One region of the Streptomyces sp. NPDC048172 genome, then DNA from elsewhere that is predicted to be linked to it. Evidence: riboswitches for the same ligand, from Rfam matches in the RefSeq annotation. Region 1 holds a riboswitch; the other holds the start of a gene.
The links. Region 1 has a riboswitch for S-adenosylmethionine ahead of thrC (threonine synthase). Riboswitches for the same ligand answer to the same signal wherever they lie in the genome.
Positions count from the first base shown of each region.

Region 2: another riboswitch for S-adenosylmethionine. It lies ahead of ACGF3A_RS20195 (aminotransferase class V-fold PLP-dependent enzyme); the one in region 1 lies ahead of thrC (threonine synthase).

Region 1 covers NZ_JBIDAT010000002.1:877,368-885,003, forward strand. Annotated here, with positions in the region: gene ACGF3A_RS12655 (extracellular solute-binding protein) at 1-276, shown strand, start outside; gene ACGF3A_RS12660 (DUF3263 domain-containing protein) at 309-551, shown strand; gene otsB (trehalose-phosphatase) at 1,027-1,875, shown strand; gene ACGF3A_RS12670 (trehalose-6-phosphate synthase) at 1,864-3,324, opposite strand; gene ACGF3A_RS12675 (glucosyl-3-phosphoglycerate synthase) at 3,354-4,313, opposite strand; SAM riboswitch class I at 4,469-4,614, shown strand; gene thrC (threonine synthase) at 4,632-5,930, shown strand; gene ACGF3A_RS12685 (MoaD/ThiS family protein) at 5,965-6,240, shown strand; gene ACGF3A_RS12690 (cold-shock protein) at 6,666-6,869, shown strand; gene groL (chaperonin GroEL) at 7,156-7,636, shown strand, end outside.
Region 2 covers NZ_JBIDAT010000004.1:532,137-539,772, reverse strand. Annotated here, with positions in the region: gene xylB (xylulokinase) at 1-1,106, shown strand, start outside; SAM riboswitch class IV at 1,316-1,434, shown strand; gene ACGF3A_RS20195 (aminotransferase class V-fold PLP-dependent enzyme) at 1,563-2,963, shown strand; gene ACGF3A_RS20190 (glycerate kinase) at 3,303-4,541, opposite strand; gene ACGF3A_RS20185 (SLC13 family permease) at 4,576-5,994, opposite strand; gene ACGF3A_RS20180 (response regulator transcription factor) at 6,206-6,865, opposite strand; gene ACGF3A_RS20175 (ATP-binding protein) at 6,862-7,636, opposite strand, start outside.

The sequences.
Region 1 (7,636 bases):
AAGAACCACTACGCGTTCGCCGACCGCTACGACCTGATGCCGGTCACCACCTCGGCCACCGAGCGGATGCGGGGCGACCGCAGGCACAAGGAGCTGTGGCGCTTCCTGGACCAGCTCCCGGACGCCGAGTTCTACCCCGCGGGCAAGGTCTCCTGGGCGCGGGCGAGCGCCGACGTCAAGAAGAACATCGGCAAGGCCGTCGAGCCCGGCGGCGACCCGGCGTCCGTCCTCGGGGCCATCCAGCGGGCGGCGGAGTCGGAGGAGCGCTCGGAGTAGGCCCGTCAGGAGGGCCCGGTACGTTGGAAGGCATGAACGAGCAGGGGCAGGGGCTGTCCGACCAGGACGAGGCGATACTCGCCCTGGAGCGGGTGGGCTGGTCGGCGCCCGGCACCAAGGAGCGGGCGATACGGGAGCGGCTGGGCCTCTCCCCTACTCGGTACTACCAGCTCCTCAACGCGCTCCTCGACGATCCTCGCGCCCTCGCCCACGACCCCGTCACGGTCAATCGCCTCCGAGCCCGCCGCCAATCCCGCCGCGACCGCACACGCTAGCCCCGGGTCACGACACCTCGGGGCTTGCCCCCTGTTCCCTCAGGGGCGCGGGGCTGTGTCTGATGTGCGGCTCCGCCGCGTGGGCGCGACCGGTCACGACACCTCGGGGCTAGCCCCTTTTCCCTAAGGGGCGCGGGGAACTGCGCGCCCAGCCCCGACGCGGCCGCAGCCCGCGAAGCACAGCCCGGGGCACCCCGGGCGCGGCCCCGTTGCGCGGGGCACCCGGCGAAGTGGGCTGCGCTTGCCAACCCTGCGCCTTGCGCAGACTTCCCAAGCACAGCGGGAGCGAGAAGCGCAGACTTCCCAAGCGCTGTGGGGCGGAGGGAGAAGCGCAGACTTCCCAAGCGCTGTGGGGCGGAGGGAGAAGCGCAGACTTCCCAAGCGCTGTGGGGTGGAGGGAGAAGCGCAGACTTCCCAAGCTTCGCAGGGGGCGAGGGAGAAGCAGGGGCTGGGGCTTGCGCCGTAGGCTCTGGGTATGGGTATTGGTGAGCCTCTGACCGGTGTCGGGCGGGAAGGGCTGGGGGCGTTGCTTCGGGGGCCCGGGGAAGCCGTGCTTGGGTTGGACTTCGATGGGACGTTGGCGCCCATCGTGGGGGACCCCGCAGACGCGCGGGCGCACCCCGGTGCCGTGCCCGCGCTCGCGCGCCTCGCGCCAAGGCTGCGGGCCGTCGCCGTGATCACCGGCCGCCCCGCCGAGGAGGCCGTCGCCCACGGGGGGTTCAAAGGCGTCGCCGCACTCGCGCACCTCACCGTGCTCGGCGCGTACGGCGCGGAGCGGTGGGACGCGGCCACCGGCGAGGCGCACGCCGCCCCCGCGCCGCCCGGCGTCGCCGCCGTACGGGCCGAACTGCCGCCGCTCCTCGCGGAGCTGGGCGTCCCCGAGGGGACCTGGACCGAGGACAAGGGGCGGGCGCTGGCCGTGCACACGCGGCGTACGGCGGACCCCGACCGAGTCCTCGACCTCCTGCGGGAGCCCCTCGCAGGCCTCGCCGCGCGGCATGGGCTGCTCGTCGAGCCCGGCCGTATGGTGCTCGAACTCCGGCCGCCGGGCGCGGACAAGGGCGCCGCGCTGAAGGAGTTCGTACGGGAGAAGGGCGCGCGCTCCGTCGCGTACGCGGGGGACGATCTGGGCGATCTGGCCGCCTACGACGCGGTCGAGGAGATGAGAGGGCAGGGGGTGAACGGGCTGCTGGTGTGCAGCTCGGCAGCCGGAACGGGCGAGTCCGTGCCCGAACTCGCCGCACGGGCCGACCTGTTGGTTCCGGGCCCCGAAGGAGTCGTCGCGTTCCTGGAAGGGCTCGCGGAGGAGATCTCAGGCGCGTAGGGCGTCGAGCTGGTCCAGGAACCACTGCGTCGGCGGCAGTGCCGTGGCCGCCGTCGCGAGCCGTTTCGTCCGCTCGGCGCGCACCGACCGCTCCAGGCCGAGCGCCGCGCCCAGCGCCTCGGCGGTGGCCGTCACGTCGTACGGGTTGACCTCGATCGCGTCCTCGCGCAGTTCCTCGTACGCGCCCGCCTCGCGGGAGAGGACCAGCGCGCAGCCCTCGTCGGAGACGACGGGGACCTCCTTGGCGACGAGGTTCATCCCATCCCGGATCGGGTTGACGAGCGCGACGTCCGCGAGGCGGTACGCGGCGAGGGAGCGCGCGAAGTCGTCCTCGACGTGCAGGAGGACGGGGGTCCAGCCGGGGACCCCGAATTCCTCGTTCACGGCCTCGGCGACGCGCGCCACCTCCGCCGTGTAGTCGCGGTAGACCCGCAGGTCCTGGCGCGAGGGGTAGGCGAAGGCGAGGTGCGTGACGTGCTCGCGCCACTCGGGGTGGTCGGCCAGCAGCCGCCGGTACGCGTGCAGGCCGCGCACGATGTTCTTCGACAGCTCGGTGCGGTCCACGCGGACGATCGTCCTCCGCGCCGCACCGTCCGGCCCGTACCCGATCTGCTCGCGCAGCTGCGCCATCCGCTCCGCCACGTCGTCGCGGTGCGCGCGCTCGCGCAGGAAGTCGGCGTCGGCGCCGAGGCCGTGCACGCCGATCTCCGTCGTGCGGCCCTCGTGGATCACCCGGAACGGCTCCCGCCGCACCTCGGCGCCCAGCACCCGCGCGCAGCACTCCGCGAACGCCTCCGCCCAGCGCCAGGTCAGGAACGCGGCGCGGTCCGCGCCGAGGATTCCGCGCAGCACCGCCTCGGCCACCGCGTCGGGCAGCAGCCGGTAGTAGTCCGGCGGGGCCCAGGGCGTGTGCGAGAAGTGGCCGATGCGCAGGTCGGGCCGGCGTTCGTGGAGCAGCCGGGGGACGAGCGTGAGGTGGTAGTCCTGCACGAGGACGGCGGCGCCGTGCCCCGCCTCCTCGGCGAGCGCGTCGGCGAACGCGGTGTTGTACGCCTCGTAGGCCGCCCACTCCCGCGCGAAGTCCGCGTCGAAGGACGGCTCCAGCGGCGTCTCGTAGAGCATGTGGTGGACGAACCACAGCACCGAGTTGGCCACGCCGTGGTACGCGGCCTCGAACACGTCCGGCGCGAGGTCCAGCATCCGTACGGCCTGGCCGCCCGTGTCCTCGGGGGCCAGTCGCTTCCCCGCCCGCCGGGCCGCCTCCCGGTCGCCCTCGCCGAGCGCCGCGCAGACCCAGACCGCCCCGGCCTCGGGGCCGATCGCCGAGAGCCCGGAGACGAGGCCGCCGCCGCCGCGCCGGGGGGCGAGTCCGCCGTCGGCACCCAGCGCGTACGCCACAGGGCCCCGGTTGGACGCCACAAGTACCTGGGAAGTTGCGCCAGCGGCCATGCGCGGAGCTTAGCCGTCGGCCCTCGAACTCAAACGTATGTGCCGCGCGGCGCGTACTCCGGGACGGTGCGCATCGGCGGGCGCTCCTCCGTGACCAGGACGTGGTCGCGCGGGACGAACGCGCCGGAGGCGTCCCGCTCGAACTGGGTGAGCGGGGTGAGCGGGGTGAGGCTCCGGGCCCGGGCGCTCCCCTGGGGCAGCCTGCGCTCCGCCGTCGCGTAGATCGCCGCGGCCATCCGGCCGAGCGCCTGGCCGTCCTGGTGGCGGTGGTGGCGGACGCCGACGTCGACCTGGGCGAGCGCGTCGAGGCCCGCCGTCTCCAGGGCGTCGATGAGCAGGGCGAGCTCCACCCCGTAACCCACCGGGAAGGGGAGGCGCTCCAGGAGCGAGCGGCGCGCCGCGTACTCCCCGCCGAGCGGCTGGACGATCCCCGCCAGGCGCGGCCAGTGCAGGTTCAGCAGCGGGCGCGCCACCAGCTCGGTCACCCGGCCGCCGCCTGCCGGGACGCCGTCCAGCGGGCGGTCGTACATCGCCTTGACGAACGCGACGTCCGGGTCCGTGAGCAGCGGGCCGACGATGCCGGAGACGAAGGAGGCGGAGAACTCGCGCAGGTCCGCGTCGACGAAGCAGACCACGTCACCGTGCGTGGCCAGCAGCGAACGCCACAGCACCTCGCCCTTGCCGGGGCTGGGCGCCAGCCGGGGCAGCACCTCGTCGCGGTGGATCACCTTGGCGCCCGCCGCCGCGGCGACCTCGGCGGTACGGTCGGTGGAGCCGGAGTCCATCACCACCAGCTCGTCGACGAGCGCGGACAGGTCGCGGCGGATGACGGAGACGATCCGGCCGACCGTCTCCTCCTCGTCCAGCGCGGGCAGCACCACGCTGACCGTGGTGCCGGTGCGGCGCTTGGCGGCGAGGAGCTGGTCGAGCGGCCGGTCGGCGGCGCGCCAGGAGCGACGCCGCAGCCAGTGGCCCACTTCGTCGAGCACGGGCCCGCCTTCCTGTGATCCATCTCGCGGTTCGGACGACTATCTCAAGGGTCAGAGGTGTCGGTTACAGTCTTGAACAACGCACGTGAACCTCGCATGCCGGGGTTCGCGGGTGATGTGTGACAAACGCCTGGCCTGCGGGTCAGCGCCATAGCAGCTCATCCAGAGGGGCAGAGGGAACGGCCCGTTGAAGCCCCGGCAACCATCCCGCGAGCCACGCCATTCTTCCGACGGCGAGGCCCCGCGTGGGGACGGTGCCAATTCCGTCCCGTGACGAGATACGCCACGGGGAAGATGAGGAGAAAGGGCCTCGCCTCCATGGCTGTGCAAGCAGTGGAAAGCACCACCACCTCCACCACCTCCACTTTTGATCTCGGTCCCGCCGTGGCGCTCTCCTGCCGCGAGTGCGGCACCCGCACCCCGCTCGGCCCCAGCTTCGTGTGCCTGGAGTGTTTCGGGCCGCTGGAGGTGGCGTACGAGCTGCCGGGCGGCGACCCCGAGGCGCTCCGCGCCCGTATCGCGTCCGGCCCGTCGAACATGTGGCGGTACGCGCCGCTGCTCCCCGTCCCCGCGGACGTCGCGGCGAAGCCGAATCTGAACCCGGGCCTGACCCCGCTCGTCCAGGCCGACCGCCTCGCCGCCGAGCTGGGCGTCACCGGCGGGCTCTACGTGAAGGACGACTCCGGCAACCCGACGCACTCCTTCAAGGACCGCCCGGTGGCCATCGCGCTGGAGGCCGCCCGCGCCTTCGGCTTCACCACGCTCTCCTGCTCCTCCACCGGCAATCTGGCCGGTGCCGTCGGCGCCGCGGCGGCCCGCGCGGGCCTGCGCTCCTGCGTCTTCATCCCGGACGGCCTGGAGCAGTCCAAGGTCGTCATGGCCGCGGTCTACGGGGGCCAGCTGGTCGCCATCGACGGCACCTACGACGACGTGAACCGCTTCTGCTCCGAGCTGATCGGCGACCCGCTCGGCGAGGGCTGGGGCTTCACCAACGTCAATCTGCGGCCGTTCTACGCCGAGGGCTCCAAGACCCTGGCGTACGAGATCTGCGAGCAGCTCGGCTGGGAGCTGCCGGACCAGATCGTGATCCCCGTGGCCTCGGGCTGCCAGCTCGTGAAGATCGACAAGGGGCTGCGCGAGCTGGTGAAGCTCGGGCTGGTCGAGGACAAGCCGGTCCGGATCTTCGCCGCGCAGGCGGAGGGCTGCTCGCCGGTCTCGCGCGCTTACAAGGACGGCACCGACGCGGTCCGTCCCGTCAGGAAGCCGGACACGATCGCCAAGTCCCTGGCCATCGGCGACCCGGCGGACGGGCCCTACGTGATCGACATCTGCCGCCGCACCGGCGGCGCGGTGGACGATGTGAACGACGAGCAGATCGTCGACGCGATGAAGCTGCTGGCCCGTACGGAGGGCGTCTTCGCGGAGACCGCGGGCGGGGTCACGCTGGGCGTCACCCGCAAGCTGATCGAGAGCGGGGCGATCGACCCCGCGCTCACGACGGTCGTGCTGAACACGGGGGACGGGCTGAAGACCCTGGACGCCGTGGCGCCGTCGTCGCGGCCCACCGCCGTCATCCGCCCCAGCCTGGACGCGTTCCGCGACGCCGGTCTGGCCTGAGCCCCGTCCCCGCCTTGAGAGAGGAAGCAGAAGCATGAGCGTGAACGTCCGGATCCCCACCATCCTCCGCACCTACACCGGCGGGCAGGCCGAGGTGAGCGCCGAGGGCGCGACCCTCAGCGAGGTCCTGGCCGACCTGGAGAAGAACCACGCCGGTATCGGCGCCCGCGTGCTCGACGACACGGGCAAGCTGCGCCGCTTCGTGAACGTGTACGTGAACGACGACGACGTCCGCTTCGAGCAGGGGCTGCAGACGCCGACCCCCGAGGGCGCGGGCGTCTCGATCATTCCGGCGGTCGCGGGCGGCTAGAAGCTAAAAGATCAACTGACGTCGAACGGTACGGAGTCGCCCCTCCCGGCCCAGAGCCGGAAGGGGCGATTCCGTGTTTCAGGAGACGGTAGAGTGACGGGAGTCCCTCCCGCGCGTTTGCCGAACGCATATGAGACCGCGACAAGTTGTGCCCGAAATCGGGGAGCTAATTGTCGTGTAGGTCCTCTATGTCCGGCCCGACTTGCCCTGCTTTCCGCGCAGTTGAGGGGAATCATCCGATCGGCCGTGCCCAGAATTCTCGTCCGATTGACCTGTTGCGGAGGGCGTCCGTGCAGATACATTCAGCGGCGGTCGACGCGTTCCGGCGCACGCCCCCTCCGGATTGGTCCCGGTTTGGGGGTGAGGTCTGACCCGGGTTCGCGAGGTGCGGGCTCGTGCAAGGGCCAGTAATAGGGGAGTTAGGAATGGCTCAGGGCACCGTCAAGTGGTTCAACGCGGAGAAGGGGTACGGCTTCATCGCGGTCGACGGTGGTGCGGACGTGTTCGTCCACTACAGCGCGATTCAGATGGACGGTTACCGCACCCTGGATGAAGGGCAGCGGGTCGAGTTCGAGATCTCGCAGGGTCAGAAGGGGCCGCAGGCGGACATGGTCCGCGTGACCGGCTGAGCGCCGACCAGACTGCGCGAACTGAGAGGAGGGGCCGCACCCCGAGGGGGTGCGGCCCCTCCTGCTGTGCCCGGGGGCTCCGGGACGTACTCTGAGCCGCTTGCACTCAGGGGGGTCGAGTGCTAATTATTGGCGTTAGCACTCTCCGCGTGAGAGTGACAGAGAGGACCGGGTCGGTGAGGTCCGCAGGCCGGGTGGGGCAAGGAACCGCCGGGTCGCAGACCGTCCGTCGCGGGCGCCAGCGCGGTCCGGAGAAATCCCATCCCGTCCGGGAGGACCACTTCACATGGCCAAGATCATCGCCTTCGACGAGGAGGCGCGGCGAGGGCTTGAGCGCGGCATGAACCAGCTCGCCGACGCCGTCAAGGTCACCCTCGGCCCCAAGGGCCGTAACGTCGTGCTGGAGAAGAAGTGGGGCGCCCCCACGATCACCAACGACGGTGTCTCCATCGCCAAGGAGATCGAGCTCGAGGACTCCTACGAGAAGATCGGCGCCGAGCTGGTCAAGGAGGTCGCCAAGAAGACGGACGACGTCGCCGGTGACGGCACGACGACCGCGACCGTCCTGGCCCAGGCGCTCGTCAAGGAGGGCCTGCGCAACGTTGCCGCCGGTGCCAACCCGATGGCGCTGAAGCGCGGCATCGAGAAGGCCACCGAGGCCGTCTCCGGCGCGCTGCTGGAGCAGGCCAAGGACGTGGAGACCAAGGAGCAGATCGCCTCCACCGCCTCCATCTCCGCCGCCGACACCCAGATCGGCGAGCTCATCG
Region 2 (7,636 bases), on a different contig from region 1:
GTTCGCTCGTCGCCGAGCTGGGCGAGGAGGCGTGGGCGGGGGCCGTCGGCAGCCTGCCCGTGGCCTCGTTCACCGTCTCCAAGCTGCGCTGGCTCGCCGAGCACGAGCCGAAGGAGGCGGGCCGCACGGCCGCCGTCGCGCTGCCGCACGACTGGCTGACCTGGCAGCTCGCGGGGGCGGACGGTTTTGAGGCGCTCACCACCGACCGCAGCGACGCCAGCGGCACCGGCTACTGGTCGCCCGCCGAGGGCGGCTACCGCCGCGACCTGCTGACCCGGGCCCTTGGGCACGACGCCGTGCTGCCGCGCGTCGTCGGCCCCCACGAGACCGCGGCGCAGGTGCCGGGCACCGGCGCCGCGCTGGGCCCGGGCGCCGGGGACAACGCCGCCGCCGCGCTAGGTGTCGGCGCCCGTACCGGCGACGTGGTGGTCTCCATCGGCACCTCCGGCACCGTCTTCGCCGTCACCGGACGGCCCACCGCCGACCCGACCGGCACCGTCGCCGGGTTCGCCGACGCGGCGGGCGGCTTCCTGCCGCTGGTGTGCACGCTCAACGCCGCCCGTGTGCTGGAGGCCACCGCGCGGCTCCTCGGCGTCGGCCTGGAGAAGCTCTCCGAGCTGGCGCTCTCCGCCCCGGCGGGCGCCGACGGGCTCGTGGTCGTCCCGTACCTGGAGGGCGAACGCACCCCCGCGCGCCCCGACGCCACCGGCGCCGTCCACGGCCTGACCCTCGCCACCTCGGGCCCGGCACACCTCGCCCGCGCGGCCGTCGAGGGCCTGCTGTGCGGGCTGGCCGACGGGCTCGACCGCATGGTCGCGCTCGGCGTCGAGTGCCGCCGCGTCGTGCTCGTCGGCGGCGGCGCGCGCAGCGAGGCGGTACGCCGCATCGCCCCCGAGGTCCTCGGCCGCCCCGTCGTCGTCCCGCCCCCGGGCGAGTACGTCGCGGACGGCGCCGCCCGCCAGGCCGCCTGGATCCTCGCGGGCGGAGAGACCCCACCCGACTGGTCCGCGACCACGGGCGCCACGCGCCACGAGGCGGACCCGACCCCACACGTCCGCGAACGCTACGCGGAGGCGCGGGAGATGGTGCTGAACGCCCCGTGCTGAGCGCCTCGCGCTGAGCGCCCCGAAGGGGCGCGGGGAACTGCGCGAACGGCCACGATGCGGGCGCGGCCCGCGAAGCACGGCAAGGGGCTCCCCCTGTGCGGTCCCTGTCGACGGGACGAGGGAGCAGGGGGCACCCGGAAGTGGCCCCGGGTCCGCTATGTGGACGCCCCCTGCACTCCGCCAGGAGCCATGTGCCATACTCCTGACCAGGTCACGAGTGACAGCGAATACGGCCCCGGCCCGCTGTCCGGCAACCCTCCGTCCGTGGCGGGGTGCCCCGGGTGATGACCAGGCCGTAGGACAACAAGGTCCGCGGCAAGCGCGGATCCCTCGTGCCAGGGGTCCTGGTCTACCGAGGGAGTTCCCCGTGAGCAAGCGAATGCGATAGGGCCGCAGGCCCCTCTCCGGCACGTCTTCACGTCGTCACGCCTTTCTCTCACCACGCGGAGTTCCGTCATGCCGTTCGCCACCCCTTTTGCTCCTGTTTCCGCTGATTCCTCCACGATTGCGTCCGCCGACTCCTGTACGGTCCTGCCGGTCCTCGGCCGCGACGTCACCGTCCCGCTCGTCACCGGCGGCGAGGTCACCTACGCCGCGCTCGACCACGCCGCCAGCGCCCCCGCGCTCCAGCGGGTCTGGGACGACATCGCCGCGTACGCGCCGTACTACGGCAGCGTCCACCGGGGCGCCGGGTACCTCTCGCAGCTCTCCACCGACCTGTTCGAGCAGAGCAGGCAGGCCGTCGCCGAGTTCCTGGGATGCCGGGAGGGCGACCAGGTCGTCTTCACCCGCGCCACCACGGATTCGCTGAACCTCCTCGCCTCCGCCCTCCCCGCCGGGACCCGGGTGTTCGTGTTCGAGACCGAGCATCACGCCTCGCTGCTGCCGTGGCGCGGCCACGACGTGACGTACCTCGACGCGCCCCGCTCGCCCGAACAGGCCGTCGCCACGCTGGAGGAGGCGCTGCACGCCGCGCCCGCCGGGCCCAAGCTCGTCTGCGTGACCGGCGCCTCCAACGTCACCGGCGAGATCTGGCCCGTCCGCGAACTCACCGCCGCCGCGCACCGGCACGGCGCCCGCCTCGTCCTCGACGCGGCGCAGCTCGCCCCGCACCGGCCGGTGGACGTGAGCGAACTCGACGTGGACTGGGTCGCCTTCTCCGGGCACAAGCTGTACGCGCCGTTCGGCGCCGGAGTGCTGGCCGGACGCGCCGACTGGCTGCTCGCCGCCGAGCCGTACCTCGCGGGCGGCGGCGCCAGCCGTACGGTCGCGCGGCGCGAGGACGGCGGCGTCGACGTCGAGTGGCACGAGAACGCGGCGCGGCACGAGGCCGGTTCGCCGAACGTCATCGGCGCCTACGCCATCGCCTCCGCCTGCCGCGCCCTGCGGGCCGCGGGCTTCGAAGGGCTCGTGGCCCGCGAGGAGACGCTGCTGGCCCGGCTGCGGGCCGGTCTCGCCGAGGTCCCGGAGGTCAAGGTGCTCTCCCTGTTCGGGGACGACGCCGAGCGGGTCGGCGTGCTCTCGTTCGTCGTCGAGGGCTGGAACAGCTCCCACTTCGCCGCGGCGCTCTCCGCCGAGTACGGCATCGGCGTACGGGACGGCCTCTTCTGCGCCCACCCGCTGCTGCGCACGCTGCTGGGGGCGGAGTCGGGTGCCGCCGGCGAGTGCGGGTCCCCTGACGTGGGGTCCGGTGACGTCTCCCTCAACGCGATCCGCGTGAGCTTTGGGGTGGGGACGCCGGATGAGCACGTCTCCCGCTTTGTCGCGGCGGTACGGTCGCTTGTCCGCGACGGCGCGAAGTGGTCCTACCGGACCGAGGCCGGCCGTTGCGTCCCGGCTCCCGCCGCTGCGGAGTAGAGCCTGCCCCTTGGCCGCCGCTGCCGGGTGCCGGTTCGCTGTGCTCGCTCGCGCAGTTCCCCGCGCCCCTGACGGGGCACGTCCTGCCCCTTCGCCGTCGTTGCCGAGTGCGGATTCGCTGTGCTCGCTCGCGCAGTTCCCCGCGCCCCTTCGGGGCGCATCTGCGGACGCGCGCCGCTTCGAAGCCAGCGAAGCGCCCGCGAGAGGCGCAGACGGAGGGGCCCGCGCCCCTGACGGGGCACTCCTGCCAGGGCGCTCCGAAGGTGCCGCTAAGGGGCGCGGGGAACTGCGCGCTCAGCCACGGCGCGTTCGCACCCGGCGATGGTGGATTCGGGGCAGTCACGGGGTCCGTACCCCCGTAGGGGTCGCCGTCGTGAGCAGGGGGACGGGGCGGAGACGGGTACCGAGCAGGACCATACGGACGGCGTGCTCCGTCGCATCGGCGAGGTATTCGCGGGCATGGAGCAACGCCTCGGCCAGCCCCACAGGGGCGGGGAGGATGGAGCGGTAGGCGTCGACGCCGGCGGCGCGTACCTCCTCGGCGCCCACCCCCAGCGTTCCGGCGAGGGCCAGCACAGGCCGGTCGAACACCTTCGCACGCCGGGCGACCTCGGAGGGGATCTTGCCCCGCACGGTCTGCTGGTCGAGCGCGCCCTCCGCCGTGATCACGAGGTCGGCGCGGCCCAGCCGCGCGTCCAGGTCGAGCCGGTCGAGCAGCACGTCGAAGCGGGGCAGCAGCCGCGCGCCCAGCGCCGCGAGACCGGCACCGAGTCCGCCGGAGGCGCCCGTACCCGGCGCGGAGCGGAGATCGACGTCCGCGCCCACGTCCCGTACGAGGACGTCCGCCCACCGCTCCAGCCCGTACGAGAGCTGCTCGACCTGAGCGGGCGTGGCCCCCTTCTGGGGGCCGAAGACCCGGGCGACGCCCCGCTCCCCGCACAGCACGTTGAACGGGTTGCAGGCCACGAGCAGTTCGGTGTCCTTCAGACGGGGGTCGAGGCCGCTCGTGTCGACGCGGTCGAGGAGGGGCAGCGCGTGGCCGCCGCGCGGGAGTTCGGCGCCGTCGGCGTCGAGCAGCCGCGCGCCGAGGGCCTGGAGCGCACCGGCCCCGCCGTCCGAGGTGCCGGAGTCGCCGCAGCCGACGAGGACGCGCCGGGCACCCGCGTCGAGCGCGGAGCGGATCAGTTCGCCGACGCCGTACGTCGTCGTCAGGCCCGGGTCGCGGCGGCCCGGGGGGACCAGCGACAGGCCCGCGACGGCGGCCATCTCGACGAGCGCCGTCGGCACGGCGGGCACGGTGGCGCCCAGCATCGCGAAGTGGCCGCGCACCGGGTCCCCGACGGGGCCCGTGACCGTACGGCGCAGCAGCTCGCCGCCCGTCGCGGCGGCGAGGGCCTCCGCCGTGCCCTCGCCGCCGTCGACGAGGGGGATCAGGTCGACGGAGGCGTCGGGCGCGGCGCGCCGTACGCCCTCGGCGATGGCCTCGGCGGCGTCGCGCGCGGAGAGCGACTCCTTGAAGCCGGAGGGCGCCACAGCGATGTGCAGGGGGTTGCGGAGGGGGTTGCGGAGGGTGTTCATCTGTCAGCTCCCAAAGGGTCGTTCGGCGCCGGGATCAGCGCACGGAGACGCCGAGCAGCGGCCACACCGCGACGGCGAAGAGCAGCACCAGCGCGGCGGTGAGCGGCGCGAGCACGGCGGAGAGGCGCAGGAGGTCGCGCGGGGTGTAGGTGGGGGTGTCCGGGATGTCGGCGAAGAGCGCGACGGGCTTCGCGGAGGCGGGCAGCGTGTGGCAGAACCCGGCCGCGGCGGTCGAGGCGAGCGCCGCCGAGACCGGGTTGACGCCCGCGCCCGCCGCCGCGGCCACCACCAGCGGCACGAGCACGCTGGAGCGCGCGGAGCGCGACTGGAGCAGCAGGTGCGCGCCCGTACTGAGCAGGACGACGGCCGCGAGGAACGCCCACGGCGGTACGGCCTCCCCGCCCGGCAAGCCGCTCACCAGCCACTTCGCGGCGCCCGAGGCGGACAGGGCCACGCCCATCGCCATCGTCGCCGCCATGAACAGCAGCAGCGACCACGGCACGGTCTTCAGCGCGTCCTTGAGCCCGACCGTGCCGAGCGCGGGGGAGGCGGCGACGACCGCGCCGATCAGCGCGACGAGCGCGGGGGACACCCCGTGCACCGGCTCGCTGCACCACAGCGCGACGACCGTGCACAGCAGCAGCGCGGCCCGCGCCTCCGGCTGCGACAGCGGCCCGGTGACCGTCGACTCCGAGTGGTGCTGGATGTCCTCGATCGTGATCCGTACGGGGCCGCGGCGGTCCTCGCGCCGCGTCGTCGTCAGCAGCACGGCCTCCGCCGCCAGATGGGACGAGGCCACCGCGAGCGGCAGCCCGAGCAGCAGCCACTGCGCGAAGCCGACGTGCTCGCCCGCCGACTCCCACAGCACGCTCACCGTGATCAGATGCGCGCCCGCGCCGATGAGCGTGGCCACGGCGGAGAGCAGGATCACGGTCGGGAAGAGCAGCGCCAGCATCACGACGAGCCGTCTGCGGTCCCGCAGCACCCGGGCCAGCGCGAGGAAGACGGGCAGCGCGAGCGCGGCCCGCCCCGACGTCGCGGGGATCGCGAACGCCGTGACGACCAGCGCCGCCGTCGTCAGATGCGTGAGCTGCCGTACGGAACGGGCGCCGCTCACCAGGAACGCGGCGGCCCGTGCCGCGAGCCCCGTACGGGACACGGCGGCGGCGAGCACGAACGCGCAGATCAGCAGCCACACGGTCTCGTCGCCGAGCGTCCCGAAGAGGGTCTCCGAACTGATCACCCCGGTCGCCGCGAGGGCGAGGCCCGCGCCGAGCGCGATGTACGTGTCGTCGATCGGCGTCCCGATCCACGCGCAGGTCGCCACCGCGAACACGGCGAGCGTCACCCGCGCGTCCCCACCGAGCCCTTGGAAATTGCCGGGCACGGCGAGCGCGGCGCATACGCTCAGCGCGACGACCAGGGGTACGGCTTGCCGGAGACTCAATGTCATGCGAACGAGTCTTCGGCTCCGCCGTGAGCCGTGAATGAGCCCTTTATGAAGGAGGTTTCATCACCGAGCAGAGTCTGCCCCGAATGCCGCGTCGCGGACGGGGCGCACAGCATGTCGACCTAAGGGGCGCGGGGAACTGCGCGACAAGCCACGGCGCAGCCGCGGTCTGCAATGCACCGGTCGGGGCAGCCCCTGCCCAGTCAGCCGGAAGTCACGGCAGGCGGTAGCCCATACCCCGTACTGTCTCCACGCAGGCCGCGCCCAATTTCTTGCGCAAGGCACGCACGTAGACGTCGACGATGTTCGACCCGGGGTCGAAGTCGTATCCCCACACATGGGAGAGGATCTGCTCGCGGGAGAGCACCTGCCCCGGATGCCGCAGGAACAGCTCAAGCAGGACGAATTCGCGGGCCGTCAGATCGACCGTACGGTCATCGGCCCGCGCCCGCCGCGTGCGGAGGTCCAAGGAGACGGCGCCACTCCGCAGCACGGTGACCTCGGGCGTACGGGCGGCGGTGCGGAGCCGCAACCGCACCCTGGCCAGCAGTTCCTCGAAGCGGAACGGCTTCGTCATCCAGTCGTCGGCGCCGCCCTCCAGGCCCGCGACCGTGTCCCGCACGGAGTCCCGCGCGGTCAGCACGATCACCGGCACGGTGACGCGCGCCTCGCGCAGCTCCCGCAGCACCGTGAAGCCGTCGCGGCCCGGGAGTCCGATGTCGAGGATGACGAGGTCGAAGCCGCCCGTGCAGGCGTAGTCGAACGCGGTCTCGCCGTCCGCCGCGACCGTCGTGGTGAAGCCGCTGGCGCGCAGCCCCTTCTCCACGAACGCCGCGATCCGTTCCTCGTCCTCGACGATCAGGATCCGCGTCATGCCCGGTCCTCCACTTCTTCTTCCTCTTCCTCGGCCGCGCTGTCCGGGGCGCTGTCGGGCAGCACCAGGACGAAGGTCGCGCCGCCGCCCTCCGTCGGGCGCAGCTCGACCCGTCCGGGGCCGGGGTGGCCCTCGGCGATGGCCTTGACGATGGACAGGCCCAGTCCGGCGCCGCTGCCGCGCGTGCCGCGCCGCGTCGTGCCCCGCCGGAACCTCTCGAAGATCAGCTCGCTGTCCTCGGCGCGTACGCCGGGCCCGCTGTCCGCCACGTACAGCTCCACCGCGCGCTCCTCCGGGAGACGGCGGGAGCCGATACGGACCCGGGCGCCAGGCGCTGTGTGCTGCACCGCGTTCTGGGCGAGCTGCACCATCGCCTGCGTGACGCGCTGCGGGTCGGCCAGCACGGTGCCCTCGGCGACGCCGTCGAGCTGCCAGTCGCGCTCGCCCAGGGTGCGGGCCTTCACGAAGACGTCGGCGGTCAGTTCGGCCAGCTGTACGGGTTCGGGCGTGACGAAGTCGGGGCGTTCGGCCTTGGCGAGGAGGAGCAGGTCCTCGACGATGCGGCTCATCCGGTCCAGCTCGTCGGTGACGACCCGCACCGTCTCCTCGCGGTCCTCCGGCTCGTCGCCCATCAGTTCCAGATGGCCCCGGACGATGGTGATCGGGGTGCGCAGCTCGTGCCCGGCGTCGTCCACGAACTGCCGCTGGGCCGCGAAGGCCCGCTCCAGCCGGTCCAGCATCGCGTTGAACGTCTCGGCCAGCGCCGAGATG